4 regions of the Proteus sp. fly-1089 genome follow, and region 4 is predicted to be linked to each of the others. Evidence: predicted binding sites of a transcription regulator. Region 4 holds the regulator's gene; each other region holds the start of a gene.
What was found. Region 4 encodes CRP, which controls carbon source genes, mostly activating them, when cyclic AMP is high. Its sites were predicted from a motif close to ATGTGANNNNNNTCACAT; they were not measured.

Region 1: the regulator CRP is predicted to act here: its motif matches at 1,468-1,485, upstream of ABN080_RS09240 (NupC/NupG family nucleoside CNT transporter).
Region 2: the regulator CRP is predicted to act here: its motif matches at 1,109-1,126, upstream of deoC (deoxyribose-phosphate aldolase).
Region 3: the regulator CRP is predicted to act here: its motif matches at 2,013-2,030, upstream of adhE (bifunctional acetaldehyde-CoA/alcohol dehydrogenase).

The regions. Positions count from the first base shown of each region.
Region 1 covers NZ_JBEETS010000003.1:2,961-6,936, reverse strand. Annotated here, with positions in the region: gene ligA (NAD-dependent DNA ligase LigA) at 1-1,305, shown strand, start outside; gene ABN080_RS09240 (NupC/NupG family nucleoside CNT transporter) at 1,546-2,730, shown strand; gene ABN080_RS09235 (DUF3820 family protein) at 2,896-3,111, shown strand; gene ABN080_RS09230 (MarR family winged helix-turn-helix transcriptional regulator) at 3,114-3,554, opposite strand; gene ABN080_RS09225 (SDR family NAD(P)-dependent oxidoreductase) at 3,735-3,976, shown strand, end outside.
Region 2 covers NZ_JBEETS010000005.1:44,878-48,853, forward strand. Annotated here, with positions in the region: gene rbsK (ribokinase) at 157-1,077, opposite strand; gene deoC (deoxyribose-phosphate aldolase) at 1,257-1,925, shown strand; gene ABN080_RS12215 (DeoR family transcriptional regulator) at 1,982-2,758, shown strand; gene ABN080_RS12220 (RNA ligase RtcB family protein) at 3,070-3,976, shown strand, end outside.
Region 3 covers NZ_JBEETS010000001.1:993,096-997,071, reverse strand. Annotated here, with positions in the region: gene adhE (bifunctional acetaldehyde-CoA/alcohol dehydrogenase) at 1-1,786, opposite strand, end outside; gene ABN080_RS04645 (YchE family NAAT transporter) at 2,301-2,945, shown strand; gene ABN080_RS04640 (ABC transporter ATP-binding protein) at 3,030-3,746, opposite strand; gene ABN080_RS04635 (ABC transporter ATP-binding protein) at 3,733-3,976, opposite strand, start outside.
Region 4 covers NZ_JBEETS010000007.1:224,009-227,984, reverse strand. Annotated here, with positions in the region: gene ABN080_RS15350 (phosphoribulokinase) at 1-217, shown strand, start outside; gene ABN080_RS15345 (OsmC family protein) at 306-713, opposite strand; gene crp (cAMP-activated global transcriptional regulator CRP) at 1,027-1,659, shown strand; gene argD (bifunctional acetylornithine/succinyldiaminopimelate transaminase) at 1,756-2,970, opposite strand; gene ABN080_RS15330 (aminodeoxychorismate synthase component II) at 3,088-3,663, opposite strand.

The DNA.
Region 1 (3,976 bases), on a different contig from region 4:
GCCCGTTTACAACTATTTAAAGAATGGGGATTACCTGTCAGTGATGCGGTAAAATTGTGTACTGGTAGTAATGCTGTTCTTGAGTTTTATCATCATGTAGAAGAAATTCGCCCTAATTTAGGCTTTGATATCGATGGTGTCGTTATTAAGGTGGATGATATTACTCTGCAAGAAGAATTGGGTTTTGTTTCAAGAGCGCCACGTTGGGCTATTGCTTATAAATTCCAAGCACAAGAGCAAATAACGATTATCAAAGATGTTGAATTCCAAGTAGGGCGTACTGGTGCAATTACCCCTGTTGCCCGTTTAGAGCCTGTGCAGGTTGCTGGTGTTGTTGTGAGTAATGCCACATTACACAATGCTGATGAAATTGAGCGCTTGGGACTGCGTATTGGCGATACCGTGGTTATTCGTCGTGCGGGTGATGTTATTCCTCAGGTTGTTAGTGTGATTGAAGAGAAGCGTCCTGCTAATGCACAAGAGATTGTTTTTCCAACGCAATGTCCAATTTGCCAATCTGATATAGAGCGTATTGAAGGCGAAGCGGTAGCGCGTTGTACTGGGGGATTAATTTGTGGTGCGCAACGTAAAGAAGCGCTTAAGCATTTTGTTTCTCGTCGTGCGATGGATGTTGATGGTATGGGCGATAAAATTATCGACCAACTGGTTGAAAAAGAGTATGTCAAAACGCCAGCAGACCTTTTTCGTTTAGATGAAAAAATCCTATCTGGTTTAGAGCGAATGGGCGAAAAATCAGCAAAAAAATTAATTGCTGCATTAGATAAATCTAAATCAACAACATTTGCGCGTTTTATTTATGCTCTCGGAATTAGAAAAGTTGGTGAAGCAACGGCAAGTGGTTTAACTGCCCATTTTTCTACGCTTGAAGCATTACGAAATGCAGATGTTGAAGCATTAAAATCAGTCCCAGATGTGGGAGATATTGTGGCTAAGCATGTTGTTAACTTCTTCCAAGAAGAACACAACAAAACGGTTATTGATCAGCTAATTAATGATGCAGGCATTACATGGCAAGCACCCATGATTATCACTCATGAAGCGGAAGATAATCCTTTTGCAGGTAAAACCGTGGTGTTAACTGGCTCATTATCACAATTAACACGTGATGAAGCAAAAGATAGATTAGTAGCTTTAGGGGCAAAAGTGAGTGGAAGTGTCTCTAAAAAAACCGATATGGTGATTGCAGGTGAAGCTGCAGGTTCTAAGTTAGTGAAAGCTAACGAGTTAGGGATAGACGTTATTGATGAAGATGAAATGATAAGATTACTTGATCAATCTAAATAATCACTCTATTATTTAGTAAATGCTACTGAGAAACGCTCTCAGTAGCATTTTTTTACTTAAGTGAAATTTAAGTGAAATTTGTATTTAATGTTTCTTTAGTAACTTCCAAAGTGTGATCAACCTATCTTATTTAATAAATAGTGTGTATGCGGTTTCATGATATTGTGACAATAGTCACATCCTAATGTTACGCGTTACATAAAATGCTCCTCAAGATTTATTTTTATTTTTGGAGCATGCATGTCTTCTATCATTCACTTCGTTTTAGCACTCGCCGTTATTGGCGCATTAGCATTCATTGCGAGTAATAATCGCAAAGGGATCCGTCTGCGTTATATCGTGCAGTTATTAGTTATTGAAATTGCATTAGCATGGTTCTTCCTCAACTCTGATGTTGGTGAAGGCTTTGTTCGAGGTTTTGCTGGATTATTTGATCACTTATTAGGTTACGCTGCCCAAGGTACTGAATTTGTATTCGGTGGCATGATGAAAGGTGGTTTGGCATTCTTCTTCCTGAATGTATTATGTCCAATTATCTTTATTTCTGCATTAATTGGTATTCTTCAACACATTAAAGTATTACCTTTCGTGATCCGCATTATCGGTACAGTGCTTTCAAAAGTGAATGGTATGGGGAAACTGGAATCATTCAACGCAGTTAGCTCATTAGTTCTTGGTCAATCAGAGAACTTTATTGCTTACAAAGATGTTTTAGGCAAAATGTCTCAGCGTCGTATGTACACCATGGCTGCAACAGCAATGTCGACAGTATCAATGTCAATTGTTGGTGCATACATGACAATGTTAGATCCAAAATACGTTGTTGCTGCTCTAGTATTGAATATGTTCAGTACCTTTATCGTCCTTTCTGTGATTAACCCATATTCTGTTGAGAATGAAGAAGATATTCAAATGGGTAATCTACATGAAGGTCAAAGCTTCTTTGAAATGTTAGGTGAATACATTTTAGCTGGTTTCAAAGTTGCATTAATCGTAGCTGCAATGCTGATTGGTTTCATAGCTTTGATTGCTGCAGTGAATGCAATTTTCAGCATGATTTTTGGTATTAGCTTCCAAGATTGCTTAGGTTACGTTTTCTATCCATTAGCATGGGTAATTGGTGTACCAGAACAAGATGCATTACGTGTTGGTAGTGTAATGGCAACAAAATTAGTGTCTAACGAATTTGTTGCAATGGGTAGTTTACAAGATATCGCGGCCGATATTTCACCACGCTCAGTGGGTATTTTATCAGTATTCTTAGTTTCATTTGCTAACTTCTCTTCAATCGGGATTGTAGCAGGTGCGATTAAAGGTCTAAATGAAATGCAAGGCAACGTTGTTTCTCGTTTCGGTCTGAAATTACTGTTTGGTTCTACATTAGTGAGCTTCTTATCAGCGGCTATTGCAGGCTTGTTTGTTTAATCGCTCAAGATAAAACAGATAGCATGTGAATAAAATAACAATGTAAACCATATTACTTGTTTATCAGGTAATAAAAAATCAAGCAGTACCTCGGGTACTGCTTTTTTTATCTTTAAATTACCCTATAATCGTGTCATCCCTTTCGATGATAAAGCGACAAAAACCATGCTAGAGAAACAGCATCTTATTGATATAGCAAACACACAAATGCCATTTGGTAAGTACAAAGGGCGAATGTTGGTTGATTTACCTGAAGAGTATCTATTATGGTTTGCTAAGAAAGGAGAGTTCCCAGAAGGAAAACTAGGGCAACTCATGGAGATGACCCTTGCAATTAAAATTGAAGGCTTAGAAGGATTATTAAAGCCCTTAAAGCGGTGATATTAATTATTATCTAGTTCTGATTTTTCAGATGCTAATGCATTAATAATTTTCTGACTTAATTCAATAAATAATGCTTGTTCTCCCAATGTCAAACATTCACTTATTTTTTCAGCATTTTGTTTTCGACCTAATGCAGCTCTTGTTAAAAAAGCGTGGCCATTATCAGTTAAATGGGTAATGAACTCACGTTTATCTTTTTCTGAACGATACTGTGCAATAAATCCTAAGGCTTTTAATCCCCTCATAAACTTCGATAAATTTTGTCTTGAAATCGCTAATGAATGACTTAATTGAGATGGAGTTAAATCACCTCGTAAGCGCAATAATTCTAAAATATCATATTGACCCCAAGTGACTTGTTCAGGGGTATAGCGAGTTCGTTGCGCGACTAATGTGCATTGTAATAATGACAATGCATTTTCTAATTCACACTTTTCCATAAATACGTCATCTCATGAATAATATTAACTAAAGTTAATATTATCAGGTCATTCCGTGTGAAGAAACTTTATATTGATTAACTAAGGTTAATCAAATATTATAATTTATAGTTAACTTTAGTTAACTACTTTTTGTTCGCACGATAAAACATGGTGCTATTGATAATAGGTGAAATAGATATGAAAGATTATTTTAAAGATAAGGTAATTTTAGTCACTGGTGCAAGTACAGGTGTAGGCGAAGGTATTGCACAATTGCTATTTCGACGTGGTGCGACAGTTTTTATTACAGGTAGGCATTTAGAGCAAGTAATAAAAGCAGCATATTCTATTGATACAACGGGGAAAAAAGTCATTGCTTTGCAGGCTGATATGACCTCACCTTCTCAAGTCGAAAAAATGATTGAGGCTGTTATGTCGCA
Region 2 (3,976 bases), on a different contig from region 4:
GAAATAAATCACATAATACGAGATCTTTTTCTGTAGAGAAAAATTTAATAGTCATCATCAATATAATTTAATTGATTGATTTCAATGAAGTTCTCTCAATTATCTTATGAGCTAGATAACTGAGAGAATAGAAAGGAGTGGTTATGAAAAAGGATATTACTTTGCTTGTGACAAAAACTGCCCAAACTCTTCAATACTGGGATAAGAAGATTGTGTGCCTTTTCCGGCGACACTTAAGCCTGAAAACATCACCGCTTTATTTAATGCTTCTTCAATATTATTAGTGTGAACATAATAATGGGAAAAACAACCAATAAAGGCATCGCCTGCTCCACTGGTATCTATTGCATCAACTTCAATAGCAGGAATGTATTTTTCAATTTCACCATTCATCCATAATGCGCCCTTCTCACCTAATGTGACGATGACATTCTTAAAGCCTTTTTGTAGTAAAGAACAAGCGGCTTCGCGAATTTCATCCATTGTGGTGATTGGCATACCTGTCAAAATTTCAAGCTCTGTTTCATTCGGAACAAAAAAGTCACAACGGGCAGCAATATCAAGATCTAATGCTTTTGAAGCAGGTGCTGGGTTAAATAACACAGGAATATGGTGTTTGTTACCAAACTCAATAGCGTGATAGACCGTTTCAAGCGGGATTTCTAATTGCAGTACAATTATTTTGCATTTTTTCAGGCTATCTGTCGCTCTATCAATATCTTCTGGTGACAAATGTTGATTAGCACCCTTAACAATTAAAATACTATTTGATGATTGAGAAGTCACAAAAATAGGTGCAACACCGCTTGTTGTACCCGGCACTTTTTCAACATAGCGTGTGTTAATGCCATAAGATCCTAAATTCATGATGGTGTTATCCGCAAAAATATCATCGCCGACTTTAGTTAACATCATCACTTTTGAATTTAATTTAGCAGCAGCAACCGCTTGATTTGCTCCTTTACCACCACAACCAATTTTAAATGCCGGCGCCTCAAGGGTTTCACCCTCTTTTGGCATCCTATCTATATAGGTGATCAAATCCACCATATTTGAACCAATCACTGCGATATCCATAGCGCCTCTTACTCTTATGTAAATTTTATAAATGTGAAAATAGTGACATAGTGATAGATGTATAACAGTATCATGTTATTTAAATATCATTTGTGATTGTTATCTCGTTAAAACAGCACTAATATGTTGCCAAACTAACATGAGTGATAAATAACAATCTTCTTATTAAGGAATATACAATGCGTCCATTAGCTAATTATATCGATCATACCCTTCTTGCTGCAGATACAACTGAAGCACAAATCAAGAAATTGTGTGCTGAAGCAGCTGAACACGGTTTCTTCTCTGTTTGTATTAACACTTCTTACATCCCTTTAGCAAGAACTTGCCTTGAAGGAAGTGATGTAAAAGTATGTTGTGTTATCGACTTCCCATTTGGTGCTGGTTTAACTGCAACAAAAGCATTTGAAGCCGCTGAAGCTATCCGCCAAGGCGCACAAGAAGTCGATATGGTTATTAACATTGGTATGTTAAAAAGCGGTCGTTTAGACTTTGTAAAACAAGATATCGAGGCCGTAAAAGCGGCTTGTGGTAACACAACACTGAAAGTTATTTTAGAAACTTGCTTATTAACTGACGACGAAGTACGTTTAGTGTGTGAAATATGTCGTGAGATCCGCGTTGATTTTGTGAAAACATCAACAGGATACAGTACAATGGGCGCTACAGAACATCATGTCGCATTAATGCGTAAAACAGTGGGTGACGAAGTGGGCGTAAAAGCGTCTGGTGGTGTTCGCGATCGCCAAACAGCATTAAACATGATCAAAGCAGGTGCAACTCGTATTGGTGCTAGCGCAAGTGTCGCTATCGCAACAGATTCAGATGCACCTGAATCAAACTACTAAATAGTTTAGCGTATATTTTCTTGGAGTACGCTATTCAATAACACAAGGATCCTTCGGTGATAGAGACCAAACAGCACGAACGTTTGCGCCGCCTCAGTGAATGTATAAAACGCTCAGGTCGCATACATCTTAAAGACGCCGCGAGGATCCTTGAAGTTTCTGAAATGACGATTAGACGCGATCTTAGTTCTGACGCTGAAAATCCATTTCCAATGTCATTATTGGGTGGCTATATTGTTGCATTAGCCCAACCTCATTCTGGATTAATTTCAACATCATCCGATATTATTACACCAGATCAAACGGAAGAACTTCATATCCCCAATCTTGCCGCCGGTATGGTCTCTGAGGGTGATGTCCTTTTTTTCGATAATGGGCAATTTATTCCTACACTGATTGAACTTATACCTGATAATCTGCACTTCACGGGGATCTGTTATTCTCATCGTGTATTTTTAGCATTAAGCCAGAAAAAAAATGCCACCGTCTTACTTTGTGGTGGTGAATATCGTTCTAAAAGTGATTCATTCTACAACCCTACCCAACCTTCTTATCTTGATAGCATTAATCCTAAAAAAGCCTTTATTGCAGCTGAAGGTGTCCATCTCGATTTTGGTGTTACCTGTTATAACATCGACGATCTTTATATGAAGAAAAAAGCGATGGATAAATCTATTCGTAAGATCTTACTTACCAAATACCACTATTTTGATGAAACAGCGACAGGTAATATGGGCGATTTAGCTCAGTTTGATGTTGTTATCACTGATAGAAAATTAACAGATGATTACGAAGATTATTGCCGAAAAAGCTCAGTAAAAGTGATTTATTAATTAAAAATAAAGTCCTAACTAAAATGAAGAATAAAGAAAAGTGAGTCTTAAATTAAATCGATTATATTTATTCTTTTTATAAAAAATAAAGAAAAACAGCACCACTTTTTAATTGCTAAAGCAAAAAAAAGTGGTTACTATGCCCGCGATTTATTATTTCTTATCCATTTCACTTAACTGCAAGGAGGTATCCCATGACAACTACAAATATGAATACTCTTTGCGGACAATCTCAGAAGTAATCTTTTTTCCTTCTTTTTGCTGTCCGCCAATCAATTTATTTTTATCCTTTACATTATATGGATTGGTATATGGACAAGTGTGTTCATTATTTATCTGATAGCGTTTGTTATATCGCATCAGATAATACTTGGATTGAAAGCAAAGCAATCCAACAATTAGAAACAACGGCTCAACTTCCTGATATGACTTATGTCGCAGGTATGCCAGATCTACATCCTGGTCGTGGTTATCCTATTGGTGCAGCCTTTTTTTCTGTTAATCGTTTTTATCCTGCCTTAGTCGGAAATGATATCGGCTGTGGTATGACACTCTTTCAAACTGAATTTAAAAACAACAAACTCAACTTAGATAAAGCAGAAAAACAGTTGAGTGAAATGAGTGATATCGCACCTTCAGAATGGTTAGAAACTCATCTATCGACTGAAATGCAAAACCACTCTTTTGCTGGCTCTTTAGGCTCTATTGGTGGTGGTAATCACTTTGCTGAATTCCAGCAAATTGACCAAGTGATTAATGAAACGCTTTTCGCTGAAAGTGGTATCAATAAAAAACAGTTATTGCTCTTAGTCCACAGTGGATCACGAGGTTTAGGACAATCTATCTTACGCTCTCACACAGAACAATTTGGTCATAAAGGGCTGGTTGCAAACACTGATGATGCAAATGAATATTTGCAAGCTCACAATAAAGCACTTGATTATGCAAAACTAAATCGTCGCCTTATTGGTGAAAGAATGATGCGCCAAATTCATACTCAAGGTGAAGTCATTTCTGATGTTAATCATAATCTTGTAGAGCCTTGTGAATTACATGGTCAACAAGGTTGGTTACATCGTAAAGGTGCAACACCAGCACATCACGATATGGTCGTTATTCCGGGTTCACGCGGTGACTACAGTTATATTGTTAAGCCCATTGTGTCTGAATTAAGCCTTTATTCATTACCGCATGGTGCAGGCAGAAAATGGATGCGTA
Region 3 (3,976 bases), on a different contig from region 4:
TGATAGCAACCATTTGTGCTTTTACACCCATTTTCGGGAATTTATAAATACGTTTACGGATATCCATAAAGCGTAGTGCTAATTCTTCGAAGTGAGTTTCTGGGTGCTCATACATAACCCACATAATTTTTGCAGCATCCATTGGTGAACCACCACCTAATGCGATGATCACGTCAGGTTTAAAGCTGTTCATCTGTTCTGCACCTTTGCGCACAACACTCAATGTTGGATCGGCTTCAACTTCAAAGAAGACTTCTGTTTCAACACCAAATTTTTTCAGTACACGAGTAACTTCATCGACATAACCGTTATTGAATAAGAAACTATCGGTTACGATAAAGGCACGTTTTTTACCATCAGTCGCAATTTCTTCCAGTGCAATAGGTAAGCAACCACGGCGGAAGTAAATAGATTTAGGAAGCTTATGCCACAACATATTTTCTGCTCTTTTCGCCACGGTTTTAGTGTTGATAAGGTGTTTTGGCCCTACGTTTTCTGAAATGGAGTTACCACCCCATGACCCACAACCTAAGGTTAGAGAAGGAGCAAGCTTAAAGTTGTATAAGTCACCAATACCACCTTGAGATGCTGGAGTATTGATTAAGATACGAGATGTTTTCATTTTATCGCCGAAATAGGCAACATGTTCAGGACAATTATCTTGGTCTGTATATAAGCAAGATGTATGACCGATACCGCCCATTTCAACTAATTTTTCTGCTTTATGTACCGCATCTTCAAAAGTTTGAGCGTGGTACATTGCTAATAATGGAGATAATTTCTCGTGAGCAAATGGTTCTGCTTCGGTTGTTTCTTTTACTTCACCAATTAAAATTTTGGTGTTTACAGGTACTTCAATGCCGGCCATTTCAGCGATTTTTGTTGCTGGTTGACCTACGATAGCCGCATTTAAGTTACCGTCTTTTAAGATGATATCTTGAACAGCTTTTAATTCTTTACCTGTTAGCATATAACCGCCGTGAGTAGAGAAACGCTCACGAACTTGTTTATAGATGCTATCAACAACGATTACTGATTGTTCTGACGCACAAATTACGCCGTTATCGAAGGTTTTAGACATTAAGATTGATGCTACAGCACGTTTAATATCTGCTGAGTCATCAATAACAACTGGAGTATTGCCCGCACCAACACCGATAGCAGGTTTACCTGAACTATATGCAGCTTTAACCATGCCTGGACCACCTGTTGCTAAGATCAGGTTGATATCTTCATGGTGCATTAATGCGTTAGAGAGGGCGACTGATGGCTCATCAATCCAACCAATTATGTCTTTTGGCGCACCTGCAGCGATCGCCGCATTTAAAACGATTTCTGCAGCGCGATTTGTTGCTTCTTTAGCGCGTGGGTGTGGCGAGAAAATAATACCATTACGTGTTTTTAAGCTAATTAATGCTTTAAAAATCGCAGTAGATGTTGGGTTAGTGGTCGGTACGATACCGCAAATGATACCAATAGGTTCAGCGATAGTCATTGTGCCGTAAGTCAGATCTTCTGATAAGATCCCGCAGGTTTTTTCATCTTTATATGCATTGTAGATATATTCGGAGGCAAAGTGGTTTTTAATTACTTTATCTTCAACGATACCCATGCCAGATTCTTTCACAGCCAATTTTGCCAGAGGAATACGGGCGTCAGCGGCAGCTAATGCAGCAGCACGGAAAATTGCATCAACTTGTTCTTGAGAGAAGTTAGCAAATTCACGCTGAGCTTTTTTTACACGAGCAACCAAATCATTGAGTTCAGTAACGTTAGTTACAGACATAAAGAGACTCCTGATAAAATGTTAAATTTTTTAAGCAAATTAGCCGTTTTGATCATCATTAATAAGAATAGTCTAGATAGATGACATCGTGCTTATTTCAGTAATAATAATTAGAAGCCCTAATTTGCTTAAAAAACTTAAAAAAAACAACAATAAACATAAATATATTTTTAAAATTATCCTCTTTTTCCGAATGATAACAGCTTACCATCTTTCTAATTAATTAACGTGATCTTAATCACAAAATTGACAAGCTGACACCTTTCAGCACGACCGTTAATGAGAATAATAATCATATGCGAAAAATCATCAACGATTTTTTTGTCGTATCTCATATTTCGATATAAAATTAAACCACTAGGTTTTTATCGGTTTACAAGAGAATATTTTAGGTAAAAACTTGTTAACTAATAGAATTAACTGGTTTATTGATTTAAAGTAACGCGGATTTTTTAGAGTTACTCTATCTTTTATAGAATAATTCGCATGTTTATTAGCCAAGAAGGGGCTTTTCATGGGGGCACTGCTGGATTTATCCGGTTATATTAAATTTTTTGTGGGTCTTTTTGCGATTGTAAACCCAATTGGTATTTTGCCTGTTTTTATTAGTATGACGAGTTATCAAACGGATGCAGGGCGAAACAAAACAAATTTAATTGCAAATGGCTCCGTTGCAATTATTTTGGTTTCATCTCTGTTAATCGGCGATTCTATACTGAATATTTTCGGTATTTCTATCGACTCGTTTCGTATAGCGGGAGGGATGCTGATTGTTACAATTGCCATGACCATGATAAATGGGCGTTTAGGGGAAGATAAACAAAACAATCAAGAACGAAACGAATCTGCCGTACGTAATAGTGTTGCTGTTGTACCTTTGGCGTTACCATTAATGGCAGGGCCTGGGGCAATTAGTTCTTGTATTGTATGGAGTTCTCGTTGGGAAGGTTTTACTAACTTTTTGGGATTAGCCGCAACCAGTATCTTTTTTGCATTCTGCTGTTGGTTGCTTTTTCGTAGTGCAACACTATTAGTGAAATACTTAGGGCAAACGGGAATTAACGTGGTAACCCGTATAATGGGCTTATTATTAATGTCTTTAGGTATTGAGTTTATTGTGACCGGTTTGCGTTCTATTTTTCCGGGCTTATTAGTTTAAATATCGTTAACACAGTAGCATTTTTAAAAATCGCAGTGTTTTTTAATACTGCGATTTTTTATTTATTGCATCACTTCTTCCATGCTAATCAAGACGATGTATTCCTTTTGATAACGCTTCTCTATCATAGTGTTGAGTCAATTCGCCATTTTCCATTAATGCGGCTCTATCAGACATATGAGCAATTACATCGGCATCATGACTCACTAATAAATAAGTCATATTATGCTGTTTTTTTAGGGTGTTAAGCAGATTTAAGATCTCGGCTTGCACTGACATATCCAATGCTGAAGTTGGCTCATCTAATAATAACAATTGAGGTTGTAGCAAAAGGGCTCTTGCAATAGCAACTCGTTGGCGTTGTCCACCAGAGAGTTGGTGAGGATAACGGCTTGCTACATCCGCAGATAAGCCGACTTGAGCTAATGCCTGTTCAATTGTGCTGTTATCAAAAGGAATTTGATGAATTTTCAAAGGTTCAGAAAAAGCACGCTCAATACGGTGTTGGGGGTGTAAAGAGGCATAGGGATCTTGAAATACCATTTGTATATTACGGCGCAATGCGCCTTGAAAACGTTGTTGTGGTTTAATGGTTTGCCCTAAAAGTGACATGCTACCTTGCCAATGGGGCAATAATCCAGCAATGACACGTAAAACGGTTGATTTTCCACAACCAGAACGACCTATTAAGCTGAAGGTTTCACCTTGTTGGACATGTAAGTTGATCCCTTTTACAACATGCTTTGCTTGTTTGCCTTGCTCAAATTGAACGTGTAAATCATGAATATCAATTAGCATGATGTTGCCCCTTGAAATTAAGCGTCCTATCTAATACTGGCAATTGCGTGCCATAAGTACTTGCATTAGGTCTACATGTCCAAAGTGTCCGCGTATAAGGATGTGAGGCTGTCGGTAATGCTTTCGCATTGAGTTCATCCACTTGTTCGCCTTGGTACATCACCATTACACGTTCGCAGTATTCAGCAACCAGAGGTAAATCATGACTAATGAGTAGTAAACCCATCTTGCGC
Region 4 (3,976 bases):
AGCTAAAGCTATCCCAACTCTTGATGAAAGTTTTATTGTTATTCGCTTTAGAGGCTTAACTGATATTGATTTTCCTTATTTGCTGGCAATGTTGCATGGCTCATTTATGTCAACAATAAATACGATTGTGGTGCCTGGTGGAAAATTAGGATTAGCGATGGAATTAATTATGGCGCCATTAGTCAAAAAATTATTAAATGGCGAAAAGATCAGTTAACAAAAATAAACTCTATTTTTATAAAAATAATATCCCCTTATTTAAGGGATATTATTTCCTGATTAAAATTTATTTTAAAATATCAAATTTACTCAGTATCTTTTATTTCAAATGAATGTGTAATATTAGCTGCTTTTCCTAACATTAAAGAGACGGAACAATATTTTTCTGCAGATAATTGAACAGCTCGCTCAACAATTTTATCTGTGAGTTCTTTACCTGAAACAATAAAATGTAAATTGATATCAGTAAATAAACGAGGGGCTTCTTCGCGACGCTCTGATGTTAATTTTACTTCACAATCAGTGACTTGATGTCGCCCTTTGCGTAAAATACTAACGACATCAATCGCACTGCATCCCCCCGCAGCAATTAAGACCATTTCCATTGGGCTTGGTGCTTTATCGCCAGAGTTCCCATCCATCATTATTTGATGACCTGATGAAGACTCACCAACAAAAGATAAATCTTCAACCCACTTAACTCGTGCTTCCATTTATTTTCCCTCTAAACATGACAGAAACTAAAAGAGTACATTCTCATAATTCAACTAGCAATTAGCAAATAGGTTTATTATGCTGACTGCGTAAAACGAGACTTAATGCACTAATTGTGTTAAAAACAATATCTGCTTGATGATAGTGGTTAAGATCAATGCATTATTTTCTCATTTATTATAATCTACTCCATATTAACTTACCGTGTTCTCAGGAAGTTAATAGGTCAAGATAGGATTTTTAAGCACGCTGTCTCAAAAGGGAGTCCATCCGTTTTGAAAGGCTGCATTTAACGTACAGAGGATAACGCGAATGGTTCTCGGCAAGCCGCAAACAGACCCGACTCTTGAATGGTTTTTGTCACACTGCCATATTCACAAATATCCATCCAAGAGCACGCTGATCCACCAAGGTGAGAAAGCGGAAACACTTTATTATATTGTTAAAGGTTCCGTGGCTGTTCTTATTAAAGATGAAGAAGGGAAAGAAATGATCCTCTCCTACCTGAATCAGGGGGATTTCATCGGTGAACTTGGATTATTTGAAGAAGATCAAGAACGTAGTGCATGGGTTAGAGCAAAAACAGCCTGTGAAGTAGCAGAAATTTCCTATAAAAAATTCCGCCAATTAATTCAGGTTAACCCTGATATTCTGATGCGCCTGTCAGCTCAAATGGCGAACAGATTACAAACCACATCAGAAAAAGTAGGTAACCTTGCTTTCCTTGATGTAACAGGTCGTATTGCACAAACCTTACTAAACTTAGCAAAACAACCCGATGCTATGACGCATCCTGATGGCATGCAAATTAAAATTACACGTCAGGAAATCGGTCAAATCGTTGGTTGTTCACGCGAAACTGTAGGCCGTATTCTGAAAATGTTGGAAGATCAAAACCTGATCTCTGCACACGGTAAAACAATCGTCGTTTACGGGACTCGCTAAGTTTCCCCGCCCGAACAAACAATAGCCCGATACAAAGGGCTATTGATAAAAAGATCTGTATAAACCCCATTCTTGTGATGGGGTTTATAATAAGGACTATTCTTTTACAAACTCCGCAATAGCCGCTTTTAATGCTACCATTCCTTCTTGTAGCTCTTCTTGGGTAATAATTAATGATGGCGTAAAACGCATAACATCAGCGCCTGCATTTAACATCATTAAACCATGCTTTGCAGCTAATCCTAATAGTATTTTGGCTTTACCTTCATATTGTGGTGCGAGTTGTGCACCGATCAATAATCCTTGTCCACGGATTTGCGAAAAGACGTTGTAGGTTTGGTTTATTGCCGTGAGCTCATCTACAATCCATTGATAACGCTTTTCTACACCCTCAAGTACCTCAGGCGTATTAATTAAATCAAATGCGACATTGCCCACTGCACAAGCGAGTGGATTACCTCCATAAGTTGTACCATGAGTCCCTACACCCATTGCAGAAGCTATCTCATGTGTTGTTAACATCGCACTGAGAGGGAAACCACTTCCTAGTGCTTTTGCGGTTGTAATAATGTCTGGTATCACATCATAGTTCATATAAGCGAAAAGCTTACCTGTACGCCCCATACCTGTTTGTACTTCATCAAGAACAAGTAGTGCTTGATGCTTATCGCACAGCTCACGTAGCCCTCTCATAAACTCAGGTGTTGCCGCCGTTACGCCACCTTCACCTTGAACTGGTTCTAGTACAACGGCACAAGTGTGATCATCCATTACCGCTTTAACCGCATCTAAGTCATTAAAAGGAACGTGCACGATATCTGCAGGCTTAGGACCAAAACCATCTGCATATTTAGGCTGCCCACCGACAGATACTGTAAACAGAGTTCTGCCATGAAATGCATGATGAAAAGCAATAATTTTAGTTTTATAAGGACTATGGCGAGTGATGGCATAATGACGAGCCAATTTAAATGCGGCTTCATTCGCTTCTGCACCTGAATTAGCAAAAAAGACACGTTCCGCAAATGTGTTATCTATTAATTTTTGCGCTAAACGTAATGCAGGTTCATTAGTAAATATATTGCTAACATGCCAAAGCTGCTCACTTTGTTCTTTCAAGGCTTGATTAAGGCCAGGATGAGCATGCCCCAGTGCTAAAACAGCAATACCACCAGCAAAATCAATATACGATTTTCCCTGCTGATCCCAAACACGGCTACCCATTCCTTTGACAGGAATAAACTCTGCGGGTGAATAAATTGGCAACATTACTTGATCGTAAGTTGCCCGGTTGATACTTTGCTTTGTCATTACCCCACCTGATCGTTATTCATATTCAATATGAAAATATAATCACTAAATATGAATAAAAAATCAAATGTGGTTTTGTATAAAAAGGTGTTATTTCGCTATTTAAATACTATCCTATTAATATTTAAGAAAATTATTTAATAACTCATGCCCTTGTTCACTTAAAATACTTTCTGGGTGAAATTGAACCCCTTCAATTGGAAGTGTACGATGGCGAATTCCCATAATTTCATCAACATTTCCATCATGTTGGCTCCATGCCGTTACTTCAAAAGGCACTGGTAGCGTCGTAGCATCTATCACTAAAGAGTGATAGCGCGTTACACTTAAAGGGCGATTAAGTCCTTTAAAAACACCTTGTTGGTTATGATGTATCAATGAATTTTTACCATGCATAACTTCTCGTGCTCTGATAACAGATGCACCAAAAGCTTGTCCTATTGCTTGATGTCCAAGACAAACGCCAAGAATAGGGATTTCACCGGCAAACCGCTGTATAGCCTCAAGAGAGATCCCTGCTTCATCAGGAGTACAAGGTCCTGGCGAGATAACAAGATGTGCTGGCATCATCTTTTCTATCTCTTTAAGGTCAATCTCATCGTTACGCTTAACAACAACCTCAGCACCCAATTCACAGAAATACTGATAGAGGTTGTAGGTAAACGAGTCGTAATTATCAATAAGTAACAGCATATTAGCCTATCCGACTGATTTTCTTATCATTATCTATTTTATTACTATTTTAAAGCGAGTGTATATTTGCCAAAATAGCTCGTTGTTTAACCGACTTGGGTACAACAAAGCCGATTATCATAGCACAGGTATAAAATATGAATAGTAAGCAAGAAAATCTGCTGATTTATTGCGCAATAACAATAATGACGGTAATTGATGATGAATACAGTGATTAATAGTGTAATGAATACTTATTGCAGGAGATCACACGAAAAAACAGACGATAAAAAATATTTTTTTCGTACTAAAAATCCCGGAATGAATACTTCCA